One region of the Bradyrhizobium sp. YCK136 genome, then DNA from elsewhere that is predicted to be linked to it. Evidence: riboswitches for the same ligand, from Rfam matches in the RefSeq annotation. Region 1 holds a riboswitch; the other holds the start of a gene.
What was found. A riboswitch is a leader RNA that binds a small molecule or an ion and turns the genes downstream of it on or off. The one in region 1 is predicted to bind cobalamin.
Positions count from the first base shown of each region.

Region 2: linked by a shared signal. The riboswitch ahead of ACFLEY_RS30015 (energy-coupling factor ABC transporter permease) and the one ahead of ACFLEY_RS25390 (TonB-dependent receptor) in region 1 are both predicted to bind cobalamin.

Region 1 is NZ_CP172424.1:5,174,169-5,181,847, reverse strand. Features, by position in the region: gene ACFLEY_RS25420 (lytic transglycosylase domain-containing protein) at 1-1,659, opposite strand, end outside; gene ACFLEY_RS25415 (adenylate/guanylate cyclase domain-containing protein) at 1,985-3,721, shown strand; gene ACFLEY_RS25410 (hypothetical protein) at 3,825-4,001, shown strand; gene ACFLEY_RS25405 (hypothetical protein) at 4,157-4,369, shown strand; gene ACFLEY_RS25400 (hypothetical protein) at 4,509-4,766, shown strand; gene ACFLEY_RS25395 (hypothetical protein) at 4,854-5,075, shown strand; cobalamin riboswitch at 5,141-5,355, shown strand; partial or broken gene ACFLEY_RS25390 (TonB-dependent receptor) at 5,469-7,679, shown strand, end outside.
Region 2 is NZ_CP172424.1:6,180,939-6,188,617, reverse strand. Features, by position in the region: gene cbiE (precorrin-6y C5,15-methyltransferase (decarboxylating) subunit CbiE) at 1-1,151, shown strand, start outside; gene ACFLEY_RS30035 (cobalamin biosynthesis protein) at 1,148-1,516, shown strand; gene cobM (precorrin-4 C(11)-methyltransferase) at 1,513-2,295, shown strand; gene ACFLEY_RS30025 (cobyrinate a,c-diamide synthase) at 2,295-3,605, shown strand; gene cobA (uroporphyrinogen-III C-methyltransferase) at 3,602-4,333, shown strand; cobalamin riboswitch at 4,388-4,599, shown strand; gene ACFLEY_RS30015 (energy-coupling factor ABC transporter permease) at 4,636-5,313, shown strand; gene cobF (precorrin-6A synthase (deacetylating)) at 5,360-6,109, shown strand; gene cobT (nicotinate-nucleotide--dimethylbenzimidazole phosphoribosyltransferase) at 6,120-7,172, shown strand; gene ACFLEY_RS30000 (histidine phosphatase family protein) at 7,179-7,679, opposite strand, start outside.

The DNA.
Region 1 (7,679 bases):
GACCTGCTTGTGCTCGGGAATGCCGATGGTCGGGAAGGCGTAATGGTCGAGCGCGAGCCCGCGCGCCAGCGCCGACTTGCCCACCTCCAGCATCACGCGGGCATCGTTGCGCTGTCCGGCCAGCTCGCCGAGGCCTTCGAGCGCGGCGACGTCGGTGCTCTCCTTGGCAAGATCCTCGGCGTAGTAGAACACCGTGTCGCGCTCGCCGATGCCATAGAGCATGTCGGCCGCGCGCACGCGCTCGTCCAGGGCTTGCGGGTCGGCTGCGGCCAGCACGGGCGAGGGCGGGCGCAGCTCGATGCGGTCGAGGCCGAGCTTGGCGCGGGCGAGCTGACCGTAATAGGCGGTCGGGTAGCGCGCCGCCGCTTGATAGCTCTGGCGCGCATCGGCCGGCGCCCCCATCGCTTCCGCGGCACGGCCGCGCCAGTAATGGGCGCGCGACAGCGCGAGTGGATTGGCCGAGCCTTCGTCGATCGCGGCGAAGTGCATCATCGCCGTCCTGGGATCGTCGAGATAGCGCAGCGCGATCCAGCCGCACATGAAGTGGTAGTCGACGCGGTAGACCTCCATCGCCGGCACGGCCGCCGCTCGCACCACGTCGTAAGCGGTCTTGAACTTGCCCTGGTCGAGCAGTTTTCGCGCGAGCAAACGGCGCTCGCGCCACCAGGCGTCGGTGTCCTGCGCCGCCATGGCGTCGGGTGCGGCGGCCAAAATCACCTCGGCCGCATCGTCGATGCGGTCCTTCTGGAGATGCCATTGCGCGCGGCACAGCACATAGCCGAGATCGCGGCGCGCCTCGGTCGAAACGTCATCGAGATAGTCCTTGGCCTTGTTGGCCTTGCCGGTGACGGCGGCGCAGGCCTTGACGATCGCGAGCGCATCCTCGCCGAGCCGTTTTGCCGCGCGCCTTGCGCCGGCATAGTCCTTGGCGCCGAGCCGCTTGTCCATGCGGGCGCGGTGGTCGTCCGCGGTGAGGAGATCGCGGAACGCCTCGTAGGAATCTTCCTCGCTGCGCTCCGACAATTCGTCCGTGCGCCAGGCCTCGCGGACGAGCCGCGCGGCCCTGTCGCTGTCGCCTTCAGTGAGCAGCACGCGGGCGAGCGCGAACTTGCCCTTGGCGCTGCTCGGGCGGTCCATGGTGAATTTGTGCACGGTGGCCGCGTCGGTCTTCTCCTGCCACAGCCGCGCCTCGGCGCGCCGGCGCAAAAGCGCGCTGCTCGGCCAGTCAGGATTGGCGGCGAGGAAGGCGGCATAGCGCTTGAAATTCGCGGTACTCTCGGAATGGCGCAGCATGAACCAGTCGGCGAGCTTCTGCCCGGCGGGATCAGCGATGCGGTCGCGCGCCGCGCTCGCGTCATCGGTCTTGCCCTTGCGCGCGAGATCGATCGCGTCCTTCAGCGCGGCGAGGTCGCCGGTCAGCGGCGGCGCTGCCGGCTTGTCTGACGGCTCGTCGTCCTGCTTCTTCGGCTTGCGCTTCGCCTCGGCGTGCTTGCCATGGCGCGATTTCGCCGCGGCGTGGCGCTGCTTGCCGGCTTTCGCCTCATGCGTCTTCTTCGACGCGGACGGTTTGTGACTGCTTTTCGCCGCCAGCTCCGTCGGAAGGAGAGCCAAGGCGGCCACGGCAACGACACACGCGAGCGAGCGTAGGCACTGGTTCATTCCGTGGTCCCCCCTGCGAAACCAGTACAAACCAAAGTCCGCGACGACATGCGGCTCGAGAATCAAAGTGACGCCGAAAACGATGCCACGGCATCGTTTCGCATTTGTCACGCTGTCGCAACAATGCGGCAAAATACGGATGGAAGGCGGGAACTCTTGCAACGGGGAATAGAATAGGCCCTTTAACCTTTGTTAACGAATAAGGCTCCGGCGACGGTTGCGCACGGTCCAGGGCGCCGTGAAGGGCCAGATTGCGCGTATTCCCGGGCTGAAATCCGGTGTATTGAGTTCCCTGACCCGTCCTTTCAGCCTTTGCCCCGCACCTATGCCGATTTTCAACCAGTCGATCCGACGCAAGATCGTCGGCATCGCCCTCGGATTGATCGTCCTGATGCTGGTCACCTCGATCCTGTCGATGGTGATGTCGAGCCAGGTCGGCGTCCTCCTGGACGAGCTGACCAACCGCTACATCCCGGCCTATGGCGATCTGGCGCGCGCCAATATCCGCTCGCTGGAGCGGTCGGTGGCGCTGCGGCGCATGGTCATGATGAAGATGCAGGCGTCCTCGGACGAGGAGGCCTATGCGGCGCGCCTGCGCGAGTTCGAGGAAGCGGACCGCAAGATCGAGGAGGAGGCCGAGGGCGCACGCAAGCTCATCAACGCGATCATCGACGACCCGAGGACGCCGTCCGACAATGCCGCGCTGGCGCGGATCGAGATCCGCATCGAGACTGCCGTCACCGAGCTGCGCCGCGACCTGAACGAGGACCACGCAAAGCTGCTCAAGCAGGTCGACGCCAAGCAGATGGCAGAAGCCCGCGGCACGCTGGAACATATCGACGCCATCCGCGACCAGTTCAATCGGAAGTTCGATGCGATCCGCGCCGACATGCTGACACAGGTCTTCGCTTCGACATCGCAGGTGATGAGCCACCAGCGCCAGGCCATCATCGTGTCGGGCATCGTGACCCTGCTCGCCGCGATCGTCGGATTTGCCTTCGCTCTGCTGGTGTCCGGCGGCATCACGCGGCCGGTGCGGTTGTTGCTGGCCGGCACCCGCGAGGTCGAGGCCGGGCGGTTCGACAAGACCATCGCCGTCTCGACCCAGGACGAGATCGGCGAGCTCGCGGCCGCCTTCAACCGCATGATCGAGCAGTTGCGCCACAACGAGCGCATCCGCGAGACGTTTGGCCGCTACATCGATCCCAAGGTGGTGCAGGGCCTGATCGAACGGCCCGAGGTCGCCATCGACGGCCAGCGCCGGGTGATGACCATCATGTTCTGCGACATGAGCGGCTTCACCTCGATGAGTGAGGGCATGACCCCGCGCGGCCTCGTCAAGGTGATGAACCACTATTTTACGGTGATGTCGGCCCCGATCAGGAGCAATCGCGGCGTCATCGACAAATATATCGGCGATGCCATCATGGCCTATTGGGGCCCGCCCTTCATCGAGGAGGATGAGCCGGCACTCCTTGCCGGCTGTGCCGCCATCGACATGGCCGACCAGGTGCCCGCGCTGCAGAAGCAATTGCCCGATCTGCTCGGCATCCGCGCCATGCCCGTGCCCTGCGACCTGCGCATCGGCATCGCCACCGGCGAGGTCCTCACCGGCAGCATCGGCTCCGAGCTGATGATGAGCTTCACCGTGATGGGCGATGCCGTGAACCTCGCTTCGCGGCTCGAGGCCGTCAACAAGGTCTACGGCACCCGTATCCTGATCTCGCAGGCGACGGCGGATGCGGTCGGTGAGCGCCTCGAATTGCGCGAGATCGATCGTCTCGCGGTCGCCGGCCAGAGCGCGCCCCAGGCGATCTTCGAGGTGATGGCGAGGGCCGGCGTGCTCACCGCCGCGCAGGACAGCTTGCGCACGCACTATGCCGAAGGTCTTGCCGCCTATCGCGCCCGCCGCTTCGACGAGGCCCGCGCCGCCTTCAACGCGGCGCTCGAAGCCGTCCCCGGCGACGGTCCCTCGCGCGCGCTGCTCGCCCGCATCGCGCAGTTCGAGGTCAATCCGCCGGACGAGAGGTGGGACGGTGCCTGGCGGCTGGAGCAGAAGTAAGCCGCCGCGGGAAAAATTGTTTCTACTCGATAACGATGTTCGCCGTGACCTATTTCCCAGGCTTAGGTTGATCGTCCTTGAGGCGTTTGATGGGGACACGCCGATGACAGAACTTGAGGACAGGCTGGAACGGTTCGAGACGCTCACGGCCGAATGCGAGCTGATCGCCAAGCTCGCCACCGACAGCACCAAGCGCGAATTCTATCTCAAGCTCGCCGAGCACTATTATCAGCTTGCGCGCGAGACGCGGGCTGCGGTCGCGACCAGCGCTGCGGCCTGAAGGCGGCTGCAATCCGTTCTTAACATTTGGCACGCATCCTTTGACGGGAGCGAGCGTCGCGATTCGCGATGGCTCGCAGTGGGAATGCCGGGACTCGCTGCAATGCAGCGTGTCTCGCTGATGTTGCTTTGCCGGTGCTTTTTCGGGGCAATCCCATGCGTCTGCTTGCGGTCCTCATCCTCGCGCTCATGACAGCGGCCTGCAACCAGGAACAGGACATCACCGGCTCGACCGCAGCCTGCCCGGTGCGGAACTACAGCTCCTACAACCCCCGCGACATGAACCAGTGCGTGGCCGCCTGCAAGGCGTGCGACCATGGCAACACGGTCACCTGCACCACGTCCTGCACGCTCAAGGGCGCGCACTGATCGGCCAGCGGTTTGCAAAAGCCTGAGGGCCGGATCGCCGGGCCCCTTGGGCATTGAGGGGTTGACGGTGTCGGGGCACCGGAACGATTCACCTGACATAATCATTGGTAGGAGCAGGCAGGACGCGGAGTCGGATGGAATGGGTATGCTCGATCCCGGCCGGTTTCTGGTGTCGTGCTCGCAGTGCGACGCGTGGCCGATGGCGGCCAACGTCAAACGCTCGAGCTGGTCGACGTCCCCGAGCGAGGTCCGCTTCGTGTGTCCGCGCTGTCGCCGCGAGGAGACCGCGATCATCTCCGCCTCGGGCGAATTGACGCCGATCCGGCGCATCGACATCCCGCCGCGCGACGTCACGGTGGCCTGGGCTCAGGCACAGCGCCAGAGAGGGCGGGCGTAGGCGGCCGCTCTATTGCGCGATCCCGTGTCGGAACCCGGGCGATCGTCGGACGTTTCCGCCCCAACATCACGTATCGAGGCCAGGCGAATGATCAGCGCGCATTTCGACACCCGTACACGGATCAACATGAAGCTGGCGCTGGATCGGATTTGCCGCAATCGGCCCAGGGGCGAGGATCATGGGTTCCGCAGGTCGGTCGCCGAGAACATCGTCCGCTGCGCGCTCGCGGGCCGAACCGGCATCGGCCAGCTTGTCGATGCCGGAGAGCGGGCGGTGGTCACGACGCGCGCGGTGCGGAAGCCTGACTGATTGTGTTTGCCTCGCGTTTGCAGCTCATCGTTCAACCGGTCGATTGACTCTCCGTACGGCCGCCTCGTAGATTGATCGGTGACGGTTCTCCGCACGGAGATCAAAAGGGAACGTGGTGCGAGATTGTCCCAACGCCGGGATTGTCCCAACGCCACGGCTGCCCCCGCAACTGTAAGCGGTGAATCTTTCGTCATATGCCACTGGGAATCTCGGTCCTGGGAAGGCGACGTAAGGTAACGACCCGCGAGCCAGGAGACCTGCCGTCAGCCGTGGTCACACGCGAAGATGTCGGTCGGGGAGTACAGGCATTAGCTTCACCGGAGCAATCGATTGCTCCGCCGTAAAGCCTCGTTCGCTGTGACGTGCCACTGACGTCATGCCGAGGTTACAACTGTGTCCCGTATTGTCTCTGCCGCCAGGCGCCTTCGCGCCGGTATCGTTGCTGCCGTTTTCCTCCATGCGATCGATCTCCCCGCAGCTTTCGCGCAGCAAGCCGCCGCCGAGCAGCTGCCGCCGGTCGAAGTGACCAGGCCCGACGATCAGAACCGCACGCGCGCCAGGGCGATCGGCGACGGCGACACGACGAGGCGGCGAGCCCCGAGTGGAGCGCCGGCAGGCAATGGCGCCGGCTCGTCCGGCTCCGGCGGCGAGGCGGTCGCCAGCAACGGAGGCATCGTCGGGGCCGCCACGACCGTCATCACGGCCGCGGATATCGCACATGCGCCCTCGCAGACGCTTGCCGAGATCATCGCGACGCAAGTCCCGGGTGCCCAGATCACGACGCTCTATGGCGGCCAGATCGGCGCGAAGACCAGCGTCGACCTGCGCGGCTTCGGCGCGTTTGCCACTGCCAATTCGCTGGTGCTGATCAACGGGCGGCGGCTGAACGACATCGACATCGCGCAGGTGGACCTCTCCACTGTCCCGCTCAATTCCATTGAGCGTATCGAGATCACGCGCGGCAATGCCGGCGCGGTGCTCTATGGGGACAATGCGGTCGGCGGCGTGATCAACATCGTCACCAGGAACGGCGTCGGCGGGCCGCCCGTTGCCGCGCGCATCGAGGCCGGCTTCGGCTCGTTCGACACCAGGCTTGGCAATGTCTCGACGTCGCTCAATTCCGGTCCGTGGTCGACCTCGTTCTACGGCAATGCCGTCAAGACAGACGGCTACCGCGACAACAATCGCCTTGTCCAGGAGAATGGCGTCGGCAACCTGAACTACACGACATCAGACCTGACTGCTTTCGTCACCGTTACCGGCGACAATCAGGAGCTGCGATTGCCGGGCGGCCGCACCGTCGATCCGTCCATCGGCGTCGACGAGCTCGCGACCAACCGACGGGGCACCAGCACACCCTTCAACTACGCCAACCAGCAGGGCTTCAGCGCGACAGCCGGCTTCACGAAGACCCTGGCCAACGGCATCGATCTGATCGTGGACGGCGGCGTGCGCGACAAGAAGCAGCAGGGCGCGTTCTTCTCCGGCCCGGCGCCGGTTCCCGCGTTGTTCACGTCCACCTATGTCGATGCCGATCTGACGACATGGTCGATCACGCCGCGGCTCAGCGTGAAGGGCTTGCTGCTGGGGATGCCGTCGCAACTGCTGACCGGCCTCGATTATTACGATGCGAGCTTTCAGCAGAACCGCGGCGCCGGCCAGGGGCTCGCGCCCTGGCACAATTACGATCTCAGGCAGCAGACGGTTGCGGGCTATTTTCAGCACGCATTGGGTGTGGCGCCGGCGACTGACGTCTCCTATGGCGTGCGGGCAGAGCGTCAGTCTCTCGGCGCGAGACAATTTTGACGTCGCCGCTCCGTTCAACACCGACATCGGCGCGCTCCCGCTCAGGAGCGACGAGACCCAATACGCGCTGCACCTCGGGGTCGAGCATCGCCTCAATGACATCGTCTCGCTGTTCGGCCGCGCTGCGCGCGCATTCCGCACGCCGGATGTCGATGAGCGTGTGTCGTCGGGCCCTTCATTCGACCCCTTCTTCAATCCGCTGCCGCAGACCTTCCGGCTCAAGACCCAGACCTCGCAGGATGTCGAGGGCGGGCTGCGCATCAAGGGAGGCGGGCTGCAATTGCAGAGCAGCCTCTATCTGATGGACCTCGCCAACGAGATCCACTTCAGTCCGATCCTGTTCTACAACACCAACCTCGATCCGACCCGCCGTTACGGCTCGGAGACCAGTCTGTCCTATCGCGTCAACGACTCTCTGCTCCTGCGCTCCGGCATGGCCTATACAAGGGCCGTGTTTCGCGAGGGCGTCTGGGCCGGCAACGACGTGCCGCTGGTGTCGCGCTACACCGCGAGTGCAGGCGTCACTTGGAACATCTGGCAGAACTATGTGGTGCTCGACGCCACCGCGCGCTTCTGGAGCGAGCGGCGCATGGACAATGACCAGGCGGGAACACAGCGGCCGATCCCAGCCAATGGCACGATCGACCTCAAGCTCAGCGGTCAGTACGAGCGCTACTTCTGGTCTTTGAGCGTCAACAACGTGCTGAACGCGCTCTACTACGACTATGCGATCGCAAGCACCTTCACGGACGGCCGCTTCAGTGCCTATCCGCTGCCGGGCCGCACCTATCTGCTCAA
Region 2 (7,679 bases), 1.0 Mb from region 1:
TCGGCGAAGATGGCCTTGCCGGGCTGTCGGACGCAAGCCGAAAGGCGCTGCGTGAGGCCGAAACCATCTTCGGTGGTGAGCGTCATCTCGCGCTTGCCGGTGTGACCGGGCGCGGCCATCCGTGGCCGGTGCCGTTCGATGCGGAGGCCGTGCTCAGCCGCCGCGGCCGGCCGACCGCGGTGCTGGCCTCCGGCGATCCGTTCTGGCACGGCGCCGGCGCAAGCCTTGCCGAGAAGCTTGAGGCGGGTGAGTGGGTCGCACATTCTGCGCCGTCGACATTCTTGCTCGCCGCTGCGCGGCTCGGCTGGCGTCTTGAATCCGTCGTCTGCCTCGGTCTCCACGCCGCGCCCTTCGAGCGCCTCGTGCCACACCTTGCGCCTGGCGCGCGCATCATTTGCCTCGTGCGTGACGGCAAGGCCGCAGGCGACCTTGCAAAGTGGCTGAGCGAGCGCGGATGGGGCGCCTCGGCATTCTGGACTCTCGCCGCGCTCGGCGGGCCACGCGAAAGCATTGCGGAACATCGTGCCGATGGTTTTACTGGCGATCTCGCCGGAAACCTGGTCGCGGTGGCCGTGGAGGCGAAGGGAGCTCAGGGCATTCCTCGCAGCTCGGGACTTCCCGACGATCTCTTCGCTCATGACGGCCAGATCACCAAGCGGCCGGTGCGTGCGCTCGCGATTTCTGCGCTGGCACCACGCCCGGGCGAACGGTTGTGGGATATCGGCGCCGGATCGGGTTCGATCTCGGTCGAGTGGGCGCTTTGCGGCGGGACGGCGACGGCAATCGAGATGCGCGAAGATCGCGCCGCGAATATCCGCAGCAATGCGGCGGCGTTCGGATTGGCGCATCGGATCGCTGTTGTCACGGGCCGTGCGCCAGAGGCTCTCGCCGGGCTGGACGCGCCGGATGCGGTCTTCTTCGGCGGCGGTCTCGATAGCGCGATGTTCGATGCCATCTGGTCGCGCATCGGGGCAGGCACACGGCTCGTTGCGCATGCGGTGACGCTGGAGACGGAAGCGCTGCTTGGCGAACTGCACCAGCGCCACGGCGGCGAGTTGATGCGGGTCGAGATCGCCCATGCCGGCCCGCTCGGCCGCTACCGATCCTGGGAAGCGGCGCGTCCCGTGGTGCAGTGGAGTGCGGTCCGATGAAGGTCGCCGGGCTCGGATTCAGGCAGGATGTCACGCTGGCCTCGTTGCGTGAGGCGCTGCTGGCGGCGGGCGGCGCTGAAGACCTTGCGGCGGTGGCGACCGTCAGCGACAAGGCCGATGTAGAAGCGCTGCAGCAGCTCGCGCGCGAATGCGGTGTGCCGATCAGGGCGGTGTCGCCCGAGGTGCTGGCCGGCATCGACACGCCGACGCAGTCCAGGCTCATCGCGGAAAAGTTCGGGACCGGATCGGTCGCCGAAGCCGCGGCGCTCGCCGCGGCCGGCCCTCGCGCCCGATTGATTGCGACCCGGGTGATTTCGCAGGACCGTACCGCGACGGCCGCGATCGCGGAAGGAGACGGTGCATGACGGTGCATTTCATCGGCGCCGGGCCGGGTGCTCCCGATCTGCTGACGTTGCGCGGACGCGACCTGATCGCCGCCTGTCCGGTCTGCCTCTATGCTGGCTCGCTGGTGCCTGAGGGCGTGCTGGCGCATTGCCCGCCGGGCGCGCACATCGTCAACACCGCGCCGTTGTCGCTTGACGAGATCATCGCGGAGATCGCCGCCGCGCATGCGGACGGCAAGGACATCGCGCGGCTGCATTCCGGCGATCTCTCGATCTGGTCGGCGATGGGCGAGCAGCTCCGCCGTCTCCGTGCGCTTGACATTCCCTTCACCGTGACGCCCGGCGTTCCGTCTTTCTCGGCCGCCGCCGCGGCACTCGAGGTGGAGCTGACTTTGCCGGGGCTCGCTCAGACCGTGGTGCTGACGCGCACGCCGGGCCGCGCCAGTGCGATGCCCGAAGGGGAGAAGCTCGCCGCCTTCGCTGCGACCGGTGCGACACTCGCCATCCATCTGTCGATCCATCTGCTCGACCAGGTGATTGCGGAGCTGCTGCCTCACTACGGCGCGGATTGCCCGGTCGCCATCGTCTGGCGCGCGAGCTGGCCGGACCAGTGCATCGTCCGCGCCACGCTTGCGACGCTCGATGCCGCCGTCGGCGCCGAGATGGAACGCACCGCGCTCATTCTCGTCGGCAAGACGCTTGGCGCCGCGGATTTCGACGAGAGCCGCCTCTATGCCGCCGACTACGACCGCCGCTATCGGCCGGTCGGCGCCGAGCCGCGCTTTCCGGAGGCCTCCTGATGCCGGCAGGGCTCGTCATCTCCGCGCCTGCCTCCGGTGTCGGCAAGACGACGCTGACGCTGGCGCTCGCGCGCGCCTGGCGCAATCGCGGACTGAGCGTGCAGTGTTTCAAGAGCGGGCCCGACTATATCGACCCCGCCTTCCATGCCGCTGCGACGGGCCGCGCTTCCGTCAACGTCGATAGCTGGGCGATGGATCGCGGGGGAATCGCGCATCTCGTCGGCCGCGGCGCCGACGCCGATGTCGTGCTTGCCGAGGGCTCGATGGGTCTGTTCGACGGCGTCGCCGCGCGTGGCGTCTCCGGCACAGGCGCCACCGCCGACATTGCGGAGATGCTGGGTTGGCCGGTGCTGCTGGTGATAGATCCCTCGGGACAGGCGCAGACGGCGGCGGCGATCGCTGCGGGCCTTCGCGACTACCGCCCGGGCGTGCGCCTTGCCGGCGTCGTGCTCAATCGCGTCGCCAGCCCGCGCCATGAAGACCTCGTACGGCGCGCGCTTGACGACGCCGGTATCGCCGTGTTCGGCGCGCTGCCGCGCCATGCCGAGATCAGCCTGCCGAAGCGGCATCTCGGCCTGGTGCAGGCCGAGGAGCAGGCGGAGATCGGAAAACTAATCGACGAGGCCGCGCGTTTCGTCGCCGAGCATGTCGATCTCGATGCGGTGCTGCAATCGGCTGCCGCCTGGGCGCCGCAACCCGCTGCGAACGGTCTGAACGTGACGCCGCCCGGGCAGCGCATTGCGCTTGCCCGCGATGCGGCATTCTCCTTCGTCTATCCGCATATGCTGGAAGCCTGGCGCGCGGCGGGTGCCGACATCTCGACCTTCTCGCCGCTTGCCGATGAGGCGCCCGACGCAAGCGCCGATGTCTGCTGGCTGCCCGGCGGCTATCCCGAGCTTCATGCCGGGAAGATCGCGGCCAACGCGCGCTTTCGCAGCGGCTTGCGCGCCTTCGCCGAGACACGACCGGTGCATGGTGAATGCGGAGGCTATATGGTGCTCGGAACCGCTTTGACCGACGCCGACGGTGTCCGCCATGAGATGGCGGGCCTGCTCGGCCTGGAGACGAGCTTTGCCAAACGCCGCATGCATCTGGGCTATCGTCTCGCCGAACTCGCCGCACCGATGCCGGGACATAGCCCCGGCGCGCGCCTGCGCGGCCACGAATTCCACTATTCGACGATTGCCGCCCAGCCCGACACGCCGCTCGCGGTCGTGCACGACGCGACCGGTGCGGTCATCGCAGAAACCGGTTCGCGCCGAGGCAATGCCACCGGCACGTTCTTCCATCTGATCGCGGAGGACCGGTGAGCGGTTTTGTCTCCTTCATCTCCGCCGGTCCCGGCGACCCCGAGCTTCTCACGCTTAAGGGTGCCGCGCGGCTGCGCGAGGCCGATGTCGTGCTTTATGACGACCTCGCGTCCGGCGCGATTCTCGATCTCGCCCGTCCCGGCGCCAATCTCGTTGCGGTCGGGAAACGGGCCGGGCGGCCCTCGACCAAGCAGCATCACGTCAACCGCCTGCTGGTCGATTATGCCGCGACCGGCGCGCGCGTGGTGCGGTTGAAGTCGGGCGACGCCGGCATCTTCGGACGGCTCGAGGAGGAGCTCGAAACGCTGCGCGAGGCCGGCATCGGCTACGAGATCGTTCCCGGCGTCACCTCGGCCTGCGTGGCCGCTGCGCAAGCCGGCATCCCCCTGACCCGGCGCCACACCTCGCGTCGCGTGCAGTTCGTGACCGGAGCCGACGTCACCGGCGAGCTGCCGCAAAACCTGAACTGGGCGGCGCTGGCCGATCCGGAGGCGACCACCGTGGTCTATATGGGCCGCCGCACCTTTCCGGCGCTTGCCGCAAAATTGATCGCTCACGGCCTCGCGCCGACCACCCCGGCGCTGTTCGCCGAATCCCTCGGCCGCCCCGACGAGCGGCTGGTCCGCACCACGATTGCCGAGCTTGCCGAGCAGCTTGCGCGGGGCGGGGCTGCCTCGACGGCCGCCGTGATCCTGTTTGGCGCACTGGCGGGAGAATACCCGTCATGACGGCCACCGCCGCCGTTCGGCCCTTGACGCAGGCTGCGCGAAAGGGGCACACAGGACAAGCATGGTGCTCGAGGTGGCGCAAAGCGCCGGAGCATAATCGGGAATGGGGATGGGCGGACCCAGTTGCGGCGCCCAAAACCCCAGCCGCCCCCGCGACTGTAAGCGGTGAGGGGCTCCGAACCGCCACTGGGCCGCAAGGTCCGGGAAGGCCGGAGAACCCCAGTGAACCGCGAGCCAGGAGACCGGCCGTGCATGTTTTGAGGCCAAGGCCGTCGGGTGTGACGGCAGGAAAGGACTGAGCCATGCATATCGAACCCGGGATCGTGACGGGCGCCAAGCTCGTGTTGAGTTACGCAACCGGCATCGCCGCAGGCGGCGTTGCGCTGAAGCTTGCGGTCGAGACCGTGCGCGAGCAGGGCGTCACGTCGTTCGCGGCGCGGACACTCGCCACCACGGGCCTCGTGTTCACCTTCTTCGAGATCCTGCCGCACTTCCCGGTCGGCGTGTCCGAGGTGCACTTCATCCTCGGCTCGACCTTGTTCCTGCTGTTCGGTGCTGCGCCCGCGGCCTTCGGCCTCGCGCTCGGCCTGCTGTTCCAGGGCGTCTTCTTCGAGCCGGCCGACCTGCCGCAATACGGCATGAACGTCACCACGCTGCTGGTGCCGCTGTTCGCGATCCAGGCGATCGCCACGCGGATCATTGCCCGCAACACCGCCTATGTCGATCTCAGGTATCGCCAGGCGCTGGCGCTTTCGACGACCTATCAGGCCGGCGTCATCGGCTGGGTGGCGTTCTGGGCGCTCTATGGCTCCGGTTTTGCCATGACCAACCTCGTCAACATTGCGACCTTCGCGGCCTCCTATGCGCTCGTCATCGTGATCGAGCCGCTGGCCGATCTCGCCGTGCTGGCGCTGGCGAAGTCGCTGCGCGGCGTCACCGCGCCCGGCCTCGTCACCCCGCGCCTGCACAACGCGGCCTAAGAGACAAGCGAAAGGGCGGCCGTCATGGCCGCCCTTCGCGAACATGATGCTCACTCTCTCCCTGATAGGCATCGGTTGCGGCGATCCCGAGCAGCTCACGCACGCCGCGACCCGCGCCATCAACGCGGCCGATCTCGTCCTGATCCCGCGCAAGGGGAGCGCAAAGTCCGATCTCGCCGATCTCAGGCGGACGATCTGCGCGGATGCGCTGACCAGCGACAACACGCGTATCGCCGAGTTCGATCTTCCCGTGCGCGACGCAGGCGAGGCGGACTACCGCAAGGGCGTCGACGATTGGCACGATGCGGTCGCCGCGAAATGGTCGCAGACCATCACGAGCCATCTCGAAGGGGATGGCAGGGTCGCGCTGCTAATCTGGGGCGATCCGTCGCTCTACGATTCCTCGCTGCGCATTGCGGGCCGGCTCGATCCCTTGCCGGAGATCGAGGTCATCCCCGGCATCACGTCGATCCAGGCGTTGTGCGCGGCGCATGCGCTGCCGCTCAACGACATCGGCGAGCCCTTTCTGGTCACGACAGGCCGCCGCTTGCGTGAAGGCGGCTGGCCGGTAAGCGCAGACACCGTGGTCGTGATGCTCGATGGCGGCACGGCGTTTCAGTCGCTCGATCCGGTCGGGCTCCAGATCTGGTGGGGCGCCTATCTCGGCATGCCCGATCAGATCATCATGTCCGGCGCGCTGGCCGAGGTGGGCCCGCGCATCGCCGCGCTGCGGCAGGAGGCGCGCGAGCGGCACGGCTGGATCATGGACTGCTACATCCTCAAGCGCAGGCCGTAAGCGAGGCAGCATGCTCCCCGAATGGGTCTACTATAAGTGCCCCGAGATCTCCGCGGTCCATCGCGACGCGGCGATCGTGCGGCAGGCGCAACTGACGAAGCCGACCGGCGCGCTCGGCCGGCTCGAGCAGCTCGCGATCGAGCTCGCGGGCCTGCAAGCGACCGAGCAGCCACGCGCGGCACGCGTGCCGATCATCATCTTCGCGGGCGACCACGGCATCGTTGCGCAAGGCGTGTCGGCCTATCCGCAAGCCGTGACCATCGCGATGATGGCGAACTTCGCCTCGGGCGGCGCCGCGATCTCGGTGCTGGCGCGTGAGTTGGGTTCGCACCTGGAAGTCGTTGACGCCGGCACACTGGCGCAAGACGAGATGATAGGCATCGTCACCGACAAGCCGCGCAGCGGCACGCGCGATTTCAGCGTCGAGGCTGCGCTCACGCCTGCAGAGCTGGCCTTCGCCTTCGAGGCCGGCGAGCGTGCGGTTGCGCGCGCGGCAGCCGGCCAGCCCGATCTTCTGATCTTCGGCGAGATGGGTATCGGCAACACCACGACCTCGGCGGCGATCGCGGCGAGTCTGCTCGGCGTGAGCGCCGAAGAAATCGCGGGCAGCGGCACCGGCGTCGATGCCGCCGGCCGTGCGCACAAGGCGCGCGTGATCGATGCCGCGGTTGCGCGCCATGGCGTTGCGGCTGCGGCGCCCGAAAAAATCCTGTGCGCCGTCGGCGGCCTCGAGATCGCGGCCATTTGCGGTGCGATCATCGCGGCCGCGCAACGCCGCATTCCCGTATTGATCGACGGCTTCATCGTGTCGGTCGCGGCGCTGGCCGCCGTGCGCCTCAATCCGTCATGCCAGCCTTTCCTGCTGCCGTCGCATCAATCGGCGGAGCAGGGGCATCGGCTGGTGCTTCGCGCCCTGAACGTGCAGCCGTTGATCAGCCTCGATCTGAGGCTCGGGGAGGGATCTGGCGCCGCCATCGCGCTGCCGCTGGTGCGATCGGCCTGTGCGCTTCACAACGGCATGGCGACCTTCGCGCAGGCCAATGTGCCGGATCGCCCGGCCTGATCCGGCTCACACCACGCGCTGATTGACCGACACGACGCGCCAGCCGGTCGCGAGCCGGTCGATCCTGGTGAGCGACAGCGGATCGATCACGAAGCGCAGGGCAGCTTGCGGCGCAAGATCCAGCGCGATGCACAGTGCGGCGCGGATCGTGCCGGAATGCACGACGAGCGTTGCTGGCCCGGCGCCGATCCGTGACAGGCCCAGGCGGACGCGCGCGACCTGATCCTCGAAGCTTTCGCCGCCCGGTGGTCTCAGGTGCGCAGGGTCGCTCCAGAATTGCGCGTAGACTTCGCCGCCCATTGCGGCGAGTTCGTCATGCCGCCGGCCGGTCCAGTCGCCGAAATCCTGTTCGCTGAAGTTGCCCATCAGCTCCGGTTCGAGCCCCAATGCGCGCGCCGTCTCGACCGTGCGCCGCGACGGGCTGGCATAGCTCGCAGAGTCCCACGGCAGGCGCTGGCGCAACGCTTCCAGTTGCGCGCGATCGCCGAGATCGGCAGGCGCGTCCTG